Regions from separate parts of the Gardnerella sp. KA00288 genome, predicted to be linked through region 3. Evidence: riboswitches for the same ligand, from Rfam matches in the RefSeq annotation. Region 3 holds a riboswitch; each other region holds the start of a gene.
The links. A riboswitch is a leader RNA that binds a small molecule or an ion and turns the genes downstream of it on or off. The one in region 3 is predicted to bind thiamine pyrophosphate.

Region 1: it holds a riboswitch for thiamine pyrophosphate, as region 3 does, so the genes downstream of both, thiC (phosphomethylpyrimidine synthase ThiC) here and thiM (hydroxyethylthiazole kinase) in region 3, are expected to answer to the same signal.
Region 2: it holds a riboswitch for thiamine pyrophosphate, as region 3 does, so the genes downstream of both, HXT52_RS03190 (ABC transporter permease) here and thiM (hydroxyethylthiazole kinase) in region 3, are expected to answer to the same signal.

The regions. Positions count from the first base shown of each region.
Region 1 covers NZ_CP058373.1:613,288-617,525, reverse strand. The annotation lists gene HXT52_RS02275 (MetQ/NlpA family ABC transporter substrate-binding protein) at 1-446, shown strand, start outside; gene HXT52_RS02270 (methionine ABC transporter ATP-binding protein) at 601-1,401, shown strand; gene HXT52_RS02265 (methionine ABC transporter permease) at 1,403-2,083, shown strand; TPP riboswitch at 2,202-2,305, shown strand; gene thiC (phosphomethylpyrimidine synthase ThiC) at 2,303-4,238, shown strand, end outside.
Region 2 covers NZ_CP058373.1:845,105-849,342, reverse strand. The annotation lists gene HXT52_RS03200 (ABC transporter ATP-binding protein) at 1-677, opposite strand, end outside; gene HXT52_RS03195 (ABC transporter substrate-binding protein) at 705-1,709, opposite strand; gene HXT52_RS03190 (ABC transporter permease) at 1,766-2,587, opposite strand; TPP riboswitch at 2,577-2,693, opposite strand; gene eno (phosphopyruvate hydratase) at 2,841-4,136, shown strand.
Region 3 covers NZ_CP058373.1:278,574-282,811, reverse strand. The annotation lists gene HXT52_RS01055 (PD-(D/E)XK nuclease family protein) at 1-510, opposite strand, end outside; gene HXT52_RS01050 (hypothetical protein) at 556-1,368, opposite strand; TPP riboswitch at 1,679-1,788, shown strand; gene thiM (hydroxyethylthiazole kinase) at 1,901-3,367, shown strand; gene HXT52_RS01040 (PFL family protein) at 3,404-4,238, opposite strand, start outside.

The sequences.
Region 1 (4,238 bases), 330 kb from region 3:
ATTTAGCTAACGGCGCTACTATTGCAGTTCCAAACGATCCTTCTAATGAGGCCCGCGCACTTCTGCTTCTTCAGGATGCCGGCTTGCTTAAGTTGAAGAATCCAAAGGATGTAAAATCAACAGTTAACGACATTACGAGCAATCCTAAGAATTTGAAGTTCAAAGAGCTTGACCCGTCTGCAGTTCCAACAGCTATTAAGGATGTTGATCTTGCTGCAATGAACGGAAACTACGCTATTCAGGCTGGTTTTAACCCAACTAAGGATCCTCTTACTTCCGAAAAAGTTGGTGGCATTGCCGCTAAAACTTACGAAAACATTATTGTTGTAAAGAAGGGTTCGCAAAAGCTGGCTAAGATTAAAGCCTTGATTAAAGCTTTGAAAACAAGTGCAGTTCGCGATTATATTACCAAGAATTATAAGGGCGCTGTGCTTCCAGTTTTCTAAAGAATAACAAGTAGCCACATACTGCCGCAAGGTGTGTGCTTTGCGGCAGTATTTTTAGTATTTTTTAGTTTGTAATATACGTAGGGTAGATATTTTAGTTAAGTATTGAACTTACCTAAAGTATTTAAGAACAATAAGCTGTTAGGGAATAAGCATGATTCAGATTGAACATCTTCATAAAAGCTACGGAAAAGGTAGTGAAGCACATGAAGCATTGCACGATATTAATCTCACCATTGAATCTGGCGAAGTATTCGGAATACTTGGCTCTTCTGGTGCCGGTAAATCTTCATTAGTGCGCTGCATGAATCTGCTTGAGAGGCCAACTTCCGGAAAAGTTATAATTGACGGCAACGATATTAGCGAAGTAAAAGATAAAGAGCTTGCTAAAGTTCGCGCGAATATTGGAATGATTTTCCAAAACTTTAGTCTTTTCCAGCAGCGAACAGTATTGCGAAACGTAACTTTTCCGCTTGAACTAAATCACACTCCAAAAAAAGAACGTGAAGAGCGCGCACACTATTTGCTCGACTTGGTTGGCTTGCAAAATCTTGCAGACCGCTACCCTAGCCAGCTTTCCGGCGGGCAACAGCAGCGCGTAGCAATCGCTCGAGCCTTGGCAAATAATCCTTCGATTATGCTTTGCGACGAAGCTACAAGCGCACTCGACTCCACAACTACTGCGCAAATCCTTGATTTATTGCGCCGAATTAACCGCGAGCTTAACGTAACACTCGTTATTATTACGCACTCGTTGGCAGTTGCTAGAAATATTTGCGACCGTGTGGCAATGATTGACGGCGGAAATATTGTGGAATTAGGAGACACTGCAGAGCTTTTTGCAAATCCACAAAGCGATATTTTGCGCACGCTTATTGCAGACGACAAAGTAGAAAATCATAGAAATAAGAAGAGTTTTACCGAAAACTACACACTTGCAAGCGAGGTGAAGTAAAATGCTTGAAACTGTTACACAATTTATTGACAACTACGGCGATTTACTAATTGAAGGCGTGCAAGATACTTTAGTAATGACTTCTGTTGCAACACTTTTAGCTTATGCAATTGGTCTTCCAATTGGTGTGCTGCTTATTATTTCGGACAAAAAAGGCATTTGCCCAAACGCAACTTTAAGCGCTGTTATTGGCTGGATAGTTAATATTGTGCGCTCAGTGCCGTTTATTATTCTTCTTGTTGCTTTAATTCCGTTCACTCGCCTACTTGTTGGCACATCTCTTGGCGTTCCAGGCGCTATTGTGCCGCTTGTTATTACAGCAGCTCCGTTTGTGGCGCGAATTGTTGAACAGTCTTTGGCAGAAGTTGACGGAAGCTTAATTGAGGCTGCACAAAGCTTTGGAGCAAGCAAGCTTCAAATTGTGTGCAAAGTGCTGCTTTGGGAAGCTTTGCCTTCGCTTATTCGCGGCGCTGCTCTTACATTCATAACGCTTTTTGGTTTTAGCGCAATGGCTGGAACAGTTGGAGCTGGCGGACTTGGAGATATTGCAATACGCTACGGCTACCAGCGCTACCAGTACGATGTTATGACGGTTGCCGTGGTTCTTTGCATTATTCTTGTACAGATTGTGCAAAGCTTGGGAGATTTTATTTCACGCACTATAAATCACCACGAGCGCTAAAAATTTAAAACTCTAACTTTTAAAACTAAGGCATGTTGTGAAAACTTTACAAGAACGAAGTCTTCGCAACATGCCTTTACTAAAAAGTGCATGTAATCGTGTAAAATGGCTGATAATTCGACATTTGCAGGGGTGCTTTCTTTTAGAAGGCTGAGATAGGCAAAACCTAACCCTTCGAACCTGTTTAGTTAATACAACGTAGGGAGCAACGATTTTAGTATGACCTCGAATTATCCATACGCATCAATGCGTGATCAGTTCAATCTCACCGCCTGCTTTATTGCAGACCCAAAAGCTTGTAATAATCGTCCGCTTACCGATATTGTTGATGATGCTTTGCGCGCAGGAGCAACGTTGATTCGTTTGCATGCAAACGATGAGAGCGCAAAAGAAATCACAACTATTGCTCGAGATATTGCGCAAATTATTGAAGACAATAACAAGTGCGATTCAGTAACTTTTGTTATTGACGAGCGAGTTGATGTTGCTTGGCAGGCTAGAAATCAAAGCATTAAAGTTGACGGCGTTCACTTAGCTCAAAGCGACATGGAACCTCGAGAAGCGCGCGCTTTGCTTGGCGAAGATGCTGTTATTGGTTTAACAGTTGAAACAGAAAGCTTAGTTAAGGTTATTAACGAGCTTCCAGACGGTTGCATTGACTACATTTGCGTAACAGCAATGCGAAACCCAGAAGAAGGGCAAGAAAACTCTACTGCCTCTTACGAATTGGAAGCAAATCACACAACGTTGGACGAAGCAAAAATCAATACGATTTGCTCCGCAAGCGACTTCCCTGTTCTTGTTGGCGGAAAAACTCAGCTTGAAGACGTATCTATGATTGCTCGCACAAAAGCTGCAGGCTTCTTCGTTACAGAACCGATTTATGCTTCACAAACTCCAGAATCAACAATGCATGATTTTGTTGAAAGCTGGAAGTCTGTTCGCCAAGAAAGCAAGCACGGCTATGCTAAGCGCGTAATTTCTGCAGAAAATAAGGAAGAAAAGTCTGCAGAAAAAGATGAAAAGAAGCCAACTTTTATTAACGCTAAAGAAGCAAAAGAAGCAGCAAAGTTAGCTAAGCAGCAGCGCGTAGATATTGCTTCACGCGGATGCACTCAGCGAGACAAGGCTCATATTCGCAAAACTACTCCAGTTCATTTTGAATACGAGTACGGTTCTTACGATTTGGAAGTTCCATACACTGAGATTAAGCTTTCGGACACTCCTGGCGTTGGCCCTAACCCGCCTTTTAAGGACTACAATACTGAAGGTCCAAAGTGCGATCCTAAAGAGGGCTTGGCTCCACTTCGCCTTGACTGGATTCGTGACCGCGGTGACGTTGTGGAATATGAGGGTCGCAGGCGCAATCTTCAAGACGACGGAAAGCGCGCAATTAAGCGAGGCAAAGCTTCTAAGGAATGGCGCGGACGCACGCATAAGCCAATGAAGGGCGCGGATCATCCGATTACGCAAATGTGGTATGCGCGTCACGGAATTGTAACCCCAGAAATGCAGTATGTTGCAACTCGCGAAAATTGCGACGTAGAGCTTGTTCGCTCCGAACTTGCAGCAGGACGCGCTGTAATTCCTTGCAATATTAACCACCCTGAGGCAGAGCCTATGATTATTGGCTCGCGCTTCTTAACTAAGCTCAACGCAAACATGGGCAATTCTGCCGTAACTTCTTCGATTGACGAAGAAGTTGAAAAGCTTACGTGGGCAACGAAGTGGGGTGCGGATACCGTTATGGATCTTTCTACCGGTAACGATATTCACACAACGCGCGAATGGATTTTGCGCAACTCCCCTGTGCCAATCGGAACCGTGCCAATGTACCAGGCTTTGGAAAAGGTTGAGGATGATGCTTCTAAGCTCAGCTGGGAGCTTTTCCGAGACACGGTTATTGAACAGTGCGAGCAGGGCGTTGACTACATGACTATTCACGCCGGCGTGCTTCTTCGTTACGTGCCGCTTACCGCAAACCGCGTAACCGGTATTGTGTCTCGCGGCGGCTCGATTATGGCTGAATGGTGCTTGCAGCATCATCAAGAAAGCTTCCTTTACACGCATTTTGAAGAATTGTGTGAGATTTTTGCAAAGTACGATGTTGCGTTCTCTTTGGGCGACGGTTTGCGTCCAGGTAGCTTGGCTGACG
Region 2 (4,238 bases), 570 kb from region 3:
CTCACAGCTTCCGCAATATCGTGCGTAACCATAAGCGTGCTCCAGCCGTATTCAGATTGAAGCTTATTAAGCAAATCTTGCATATCGAATCTAGTAAGAGCATCCAAAGCACCAAAAGGCTCGTCAAGCAACAATAATTCAGGATTTCTAACTAAAGCTCTTGCTAAAGATACGCGCTGCTGCTGGCCGCCAGAAAGCTGAGATGGCCACTTGTTATCGTAGTCTTCAAGCTGCATTTGGCAAAGCGCTAAATGCGCAATATCCTTAAGCTCTTGCTTACTTGCTTCCATACCAAAAACAACATTTTTGCTCACAGAAAGCCAAGGTATTAATCTGGCGTCCTGAAAACCAATAGCCTGACGACTTGTGGCGTAAATGCTGCCTTCAGTAGGAGTAAGAAGTCCTGAAATTATTTTCAAAAGCGTCGTCTTTCCGCAACCGGATCTACCAATAAGCGACACAAATTCGCCTTTTTTAATTCTCATCGTAATGTTTTTCAATACGAAAGAAGAATTAGTTGCAGAATTATCTTCTGTATTTTTACTTTCTGAAGATGCGAAAGAAATACCAAGATTCTCCATACTAACGCAGTAATCACTATCGTTAATATTCGATTCGTAAGTAGATTCTTCCAAAACTTCAGCATCGTGACGCTTATGAAAAATGCTCTTAAACATAGTCGTATTTTAGTTAGGTAATAACGTTTACTTGCTGCAGTCCATTACAGAATCATCCAAATTCTTTGGAGCCTGCTTAATCAAACCGTACTTAACGTATTCCTTGGCTTGAACTTTCATCATTTCCAAGCCTTTAGCGTCGATTGGTCTAATTGTTGGATTATCAAACTTTTCAATCTGCTTAATAATCGTGTCAGACGCACCAAGCTGCTTATAAGCGTTGCCAATAACATTCTTTTCCTTGTGAGACTTCTTTGCTTCGCGCACAAGAGCCTTATACATTTTCTTCACAAGTTCAGGATGTTTCTTAGCAAAGCTTCTAGAAACAATATGAATAGTAACGTTCATATTGCCGTACTTCTTAGCGTTTACAAGCAACTTAGAACCAGGAGTTGTCATAGCTGCTGCAAGATTCTGGTCGAACGAAGAAATTGCGTCAATCTGTCCAGAAGAGAAAGCAGCCTGGAAGTTTTTAGGGCTCATTTCAACTTTGTGAACTTTAGAAACGTCTAAACCGCTTTTATCGAAAGCGCGATGAAGCATGTAGTCGCCGGTGTCGCCATTGTGAATAATAGCAACTTTCTTTCCATACAAGTCTTTTAAGGTTTTTACGCCGCTTTTTGCAGATGCTACAATTCCCTGAGAATCACCATTGTAGTATTCGAGAGCAAAAGCAACCCAAGGCTGACCTTCGGCAATAAGATCAATAAAACGGCCAGTTCCTGTAGTTGTTGCGTCTGCGCTACCGCTCATTACTGCAGTAAGTCCATCAACTGGAGTGTAAGGACCAGTGTAAGTGACTTTAGACTTTCCAAACTCTTCCTGCAAGAACTTTTCGTTCTTCAATGTAGTTAAATAGTTTGCTGTAGAAAGATAAGCAACGCGCATAGTGCCAGTATCTTCTTTTGCTGAAGACGCGTTGCTTGAAGATTTCTGAGCGCTTCCGCATGAAGCTAGTGCAACTGCTGTGCAAAGAGCACACAATGCGCAAATAGCACGCTTGCTTGCGCTTTTTAATTTGAAATTAACCATAGTTGGCTCCTTTTTTGTGTTTATTATCTTGTGTTTATTGTTTATTGTGTTTATTTTTAGGAAATTCTTCGTTCTGGCATGAGTAAGTATTCGAAAATATTTGCCGTAATTTCGGATCCAAGACCTGCAATTGCGTACATAATTATGCAAGCCATCATCTGATCCGGCCTAAAGAATTGTTGCGCTCTCGAAAGAATATAGCCGATTCCAATAGAAGAATTAACTGTTTCGCAAGTAACTAGTGCAACCCATGCGACGGAAATAGAAAAACGCAATCCAGTCATAAAATTAGCAAGAGTTCCGCGCATAAAAATAGTGGTGAAAATAGTAGATTTTTTAATATGATAAGCCTTAGCTAGTTCAATAAGGCGAGGGTCAATATTACGAACACCATCGCGAATATTTACATACATAGGGCCAAAAACGCCCACTGCAATAAGCATAATCTTCATAAGCTCATCAACGCCAAGAAAAATAATAAGAAGAGGAGCTAGAGCAGGGAACGGTATTGAACGTATCATGTGGCTAGGCTTGTTTATTATTGTTTCACCTATTGCGCTTCCTCCAGAAAGAATTCCGGCAGGAAGTGCAAACGCAATACCCAAAAGAAGACCTGCAACAACCCTAAAAATGCTTATTGCAAGAGACGGCCACAGTATTCCCTCATTGTGTAAATCTACGAAAGCTTTAATAACTTCGAACGGTGAAGGCAGAGCGCGGTTTTCAACAGGACCGAGCGTAATAATAAACCAGCAAAAAACTATAACTATTGTAGAAAGCCAAGCGCTAAAAGATTTTAACGACTTATTTGCTTTCTTATTCGCTTGCTTGCTGTTTGCAATACATTCAGTTTTGCGCTCGCGAAAGTGGATATTCATCCGACATCCCTTCGATAGTACTAGCTATATCAGGTTCGACGGGTATGTTCTCAGCAATATCCGCAAAATCATATGAATGCGTAAGGTTGCACCCCGTGTCAGTTCGCTATTATGGCGCACAGGCATGGACAAAACGTACAAATTCGCGACACGTGAACGTTCTCGGCATAAACACTTGCAAATACAATATAACGTCCATAAAACGCACTAATCTTAAAAGAGTCATCACAACCCATAGTATAAAGGAGTAGTTGTGGCAGCTATTGAAAGCGTATATGCACGCGAAATTTTGGATTCTCGTGGAAATCCTACTGTTCAGGTTTATTTGGAGACCGAAGATGGCGCTCAGGGTATTGGTTTAGTGCCTTCTGGTGCTTCTACTGGTGAGGCAGAAGCTTGGGAGCGTCGCGATGGCGACAAGTCCCGTTATCAGGGCAAGGGCACGTTGGAAGCTGTTAAGGCTGTCAACGAAGTAATCGCTCCTAAGGTTATCGGCATGGATGCCACCGATCAGCGCGCTCTTGACGAAACAATGATTGAGCTTGATGGCACGCCAAACAAGGGCAAGCTTGGTGCTAACGCAATTCTCGGCGTTTCCCTCGCTGCTCTCTACGCTGCTGCTGAGTCTGCTCAGCTTCCGTTGTACCGCTACATTGGCGGCACCAATGGCCACATTCTTCCAGTTCCAAACATGAACATCATGAACGGTGGTGCTCACGCTGATTTCGCAACCGATATTCAGGAATACATGATTTCTCCATACGGTTTCGCAACCTACAGCGATGCTTTGCGCGCTGGCGTTGAGGTTTATCACACCTTGAAGAATGTTTTGAAGAAGGAAGGCTTGGCTACTGGTCTTGGCGACGAAGGCGGCTTCGCTCCAAAGATGAAGTCCAATGAGGATTCCTTGAAGTACATCATGGATGCAATCGCAGCCGCAGGCTACGAGCCAGGCAAGCAGATTGGTATTTCTCTTGACGTTGCTTCTTCTGAGTTCTACAACAAGGAAACTGGTAAGTATCGTTTCGATGGCGAAGAGCGCGAATCTGCTTACATGCTTGATTACTACGAGAAGCTCATCAACGAGTATCCAATCGTTTCCATTGAAGATCCATTCCAGGAAGAAGGCTGGGATGATTGGGCAGAAATCACCAAGCGTCTTGGTGATCGTTTGCAGTTCGTTGGCGATGATTTGCTCGTCACCAATCCAAAGCGTTTGGCTAAGGGTATTGAGCTTGGTGCAGCTAACTCCTTGCTCGTGAAGTTGAACCAGATTGGTTCCGTCACCGAAACCCTCGACGCTATTGAACTTGCAACCAAGAATGGCTTCACCTCTATGGTTTCTCACCGTTCTGGTGAAACCCCAGACACCACAATTTCTGATCTTGCCGTTGCTAAGAACACCGGCCAGATTAAGACTGGTGCTCCTGCTCGTGGCGAGCGTATTGCTAAGTACAACCGCTTGCTTGAGATTGAGGAAGAGCTTGGTTCTACCGCTCAGTACGCTGGTTACAGTGCATTCAAGGCTTGCAAGAAGTATATGAAGTAACTTTCTACTTTTAAGTAACTTAAATCTTCTTAAGTCTTTAAGTTTAAACGGTCAGTCGTGTTTTCGGCTGGCCGTTTTTTGTAAATATTTTTGAAAAAATCA
Region 3 (4,238 bases):
CAGCGAAGCATCAGACTCATTTCCAACGCCAGTTAAAGGCGAAACCCAAAGCGGAGTCCCAAAATAATCCTGAAAAAGCTGGCAAACATCGCAATCACCATTGTCTCCCCTAAAAACATGCTCAATATGCTCGCGCACAACTTTGCGAAGAAGAGCATCCTGCTCAGCGCCATTAAGAAGCTTAGGATTAGGCTTATGCTGCAACTTACAATTGGCTGAAATAATACGAAAAGCAAGCGATTCCAACGTTCCAACCGGACGCGACTGCTCACTTACTCCAATAGAACGAATAATAATATTGTCAATACTTGCAGCCAAATTTCTGTTTTGCACTGCCATTGCTGTTATGCTATGAGGCCAGCGCTGGTATCCCGCAATTGTTGCACGCACAGCAAACTGCGTTTTTCCAGTATTTGGAGCGCCATAAACTAGCAGCGTACTGGTCAAATTCCCAGCACAATTGCGTAACGTGCCATCAAATAGCGCTTGTAATGCAGAATCCTCACACATACACTCAATTCTACCAATTGGGCAATAGTGGTGCGCAAGTTTTAACTAATTTTGCAAAACAGCTCGAGCGCGCGCATCTTTCAACGCAAGAAATACACGGCCAACACCAATAAAAATAAGCGTAAACACAACAAGCAAATAAGCAACTCCAACGCCTAAAGTAGTGGCGTTAAAAGTCTGAGGAGCAAAACCAAACCAGCCTGCAGGAGCACCATAATTAAGGAAATTGTAAGGCGCACGCATTGCGTGAACACCCCAACGAACACCCGCAAACTCGCTAAGCATTGCAGCATAAGCAACATAAGCTAAAGGCGGAATAGTAGCAAAATAAATGTGTGCGCTGGTTGAACGGAAGCGATAGTCAAAAAGTATAAAATCTACGATTGCAAGAAGCGGTGCGATTGCGTGAACGCAAAGACTACTACAACCGTTGCTCATATACGCACCAACAAAACCTAGCTTATTCGTAGGAGCTAAGAAGCAAAGATAAAGCGTAAATGTTACTGCAATGGCGATTGTCATCATGAATTTAAAAATGTACCAAGCGTTGGATTTTGAGTCGAACCATGCGAAAGATTCTGCAGAATCTGGCTGCGCAGCTGAATCTACAGAATTGCGAGCGCGCATAAAAGAGGTAGTGTCTAGTACAAGAGAACCAGCCAAAGCTACACAAATCATAAGATTAGAAAGATTTGTAAAGTAAGTAAAAGTCATAAGACCTTGCCACGAAGCTGCCATTCCGTAAACGGACGCGATTATTGCGATTGCTCGAATTGCAGTGCGCGTGGCGTATTCACGCACATCGAGAGGATTGGCAGCAGCTGTGGTTTGTTGCTCTAGAATGGAGTTGTTTGCCATGTTGACTCGCTTTCGTAACGTATGTCGATTAGGTAATTTATAGCCTACTTACTTACCATATTTATGTTTACACTACCGGAAAGCGAAAATCTGTAGAAAAAGTTGCAAAAATACGGCGAGATTTTTGTAGATACGTGCAAAGCGCGCGGCGACGCTCCAAACGCGAGAAAAGTTCCCCACATTTGGAGCAAAACGCCACGCCAAACTCTCCAAACACGCGAAAAGTCGCGCACGTTTGGAGCACGAGCTTAGAACCTAGCACGCACGTAACCAGCAAAAGCAAGTAAGTCACGAACAAAAGATATAGTCGAAGGATGGTTCGGAGTGCGCAATCGCCGCAAAATCGCGGGCGGCGCTGAGATTACATCCGTAGGACCTGATCTAGATAGTGCTAGCGAAGGGAAACATTATGACAATAGATAACGCTGCAGAAGCAAACAACAGCTCGCAAAAAACTTACGCATCTACTACTGAGTCAGTCGCAACAGCAACAAAAGTAGACACACTATTTTCCGTGCGTGCGCGACGTCGAATGTTCCTTAACGACGTTCGCCAATGCATCGAACGCGTACGCGCACAGCAGCCTCTTACACACTGCATAACGAACGTAATCGTACAAGACATAACCGCAAACGCACTGCTTGCAGCAGGCGCCTCGCCAATTATGGTCACAGATCCGGAAGAAGCGCACGCACTCGCACAAATCGCCTCCGGCGTGCTAATAAACGTAGGCACGTTCCATCAGCCTGAAACTTCAGAGTACATGCGCGCAGCCGTTGAGGGATGCGAAAAAGCAGATACCCCATGGGTTCTTGACCCGGTTGGAATTGGCGTGCCGGCACTTGCTCCACGCACTCGCTTTATACACGAAATTATTAAGCACCACCCTACTGTAATTCGCGCAAACGCCTCCGAAATCATGGCTCTTGCCGGCAAAGAAAGCAACGGAAAAGGCGTAGATTCTCACGATAGCGTAAACGATGCTCTTCAAGCCGCGCGCGAACTAGCAAAAAAGTATGGCTCAGTAGTGGCTATTTCCGGCGAAAAAGATGCGATTTACGGCCACGGATGTTTAGCTCGCGTAACAGGCGGTCACAAAGCTATGACCAAAGTAGTTGGAACCGGTTGCGCTCTAGGCGCGATAGTTGCAGCATACGTTGGCGCAAACCCAGAACGTCCGCTCGCAGCAACCGTTGCAGCGCACGTGCATGCAGCCGCCGCCGGAACTTGGGCAGCTCGCCAAACCACAGCTCCAGGAACTTTCCGCACGCTGTGGATGGACGCGCTTTCCACTCTTAGCGTAAACGACATGTTTAGTTTGACAAATATTGAGTTCACTGTTGAGCCTGTGGATTGGACACTGTATTTGGTAACAGATCCACGCATGGGAAATCGTCCAGAAGAAGAAGTGGCTGTGGAGTCGGTTGAAGGCGGAGTTACAGTTGTGCAATTGCGCGATAAGTATTCCGACGATGATGAGATTTCAGCAAAGGCGAAAAAGTTGCGTCATGCGCTTATTGATTCCGGCCACGGCGACGTGCCTGTGTTCATAGACGATCATGTTGATTGCGCGGCTCAGCTTGGTTTCAACTTGCACGTTGGGCAAAAAGATACTCCGTTTGTTGAGGCGCGAAAGGCGATGCCGGCTGAGTGGATGGTTGGTCTTTCTTGCGCGCGGCCTGACTTGATGGAGAAAGCTTACCTAGAGTGCAAAGAAAACGACGTTCCACTGCCGGATGTGATTGGCATAGGTGCCGCTTTTGAAACGCATACTAAGGCTCACGACGTGCCGCCTCTTGGAGTTGAAGGCGTGAACGAAGTTGCGAAAGTTGCACACTCTATGGGCGTAAAAACATTGGCAATTGGCGGAATCCATGAGAATACGGTATTCCCTATTCGCGATCTTGAGCTTGACGGAGTTTGCACTGTATCGGCGCTTATGTGCGCTGAGGATGCTGGAAAAGTAGCGCGCGAGCTTAAAAGCGTGATTACTAAATAATTACTTAGTGATTACTCAGTGATTACTGAGTAATCACTAATTCTTAAAGCTGTGCACTGGGGCCGGAATACGCCCGCCTCGCGTTACGAAAGCTTCGCAACTGGTCTGGTTCACCGGAATAATAGGCGCATATCCCATTAAACCGCCGAAGTTAGCCATCTCGCCAACGCCCTTTCCAATCACAGGAATAATGCGCACTGCCGTAGTTTTCTGATTAATCATTCCGATTGCGGATTCGTCAGCAATCATTCCAGAAATAGTAGCTGCGGACGTTTCTCCCGGAATAGCAATCATATCGAGGCCCACAGAGCATACGCACGTCATTGCCTCAAGCTTTTCAATCGTCAAACAACCAGACTTTGCTGCAGCAATCATGTTCGCATCTTCCGAAACAGGTATGAACGCTCCGGAAAGACCGCCAACATAGCTGCTGGCCATAATTCCGCCCTTCTTAACCTGATCGTTCAGCATTGCAAGCGCAGCAGTTGTGCCAGGAGCTCCAACCTGATCTAAACCAATCTTTTCAAGCACTTCGCCAACGGAATCTCCAACTGCAGGCGTTGGTGCAAGCGACAAATCAATAATTCCAAACGGCACTCCAAGCCTACGAGAAGCCTCTTGTGCAACCAACTGCCCCACTCGCGTAATCTTAAAAGCAGTGCGCTTAATAGTTTCACATAGAAAAGCAAAATCTTTGCCTTTAGCCGCGTCGAGTGCGCTAGATACTACACCAGGCCCGGAAACACCAACGTTAATCACAGCATCGCCTTCAGTAACTCCGTGGAAGCCGCCTGCCATGAACGGATTATCGTCAGGAGCGTTGCAAAAAGCCACGAATTTAACACAGCCGTAAGAATCTTTGCTAGCAGTC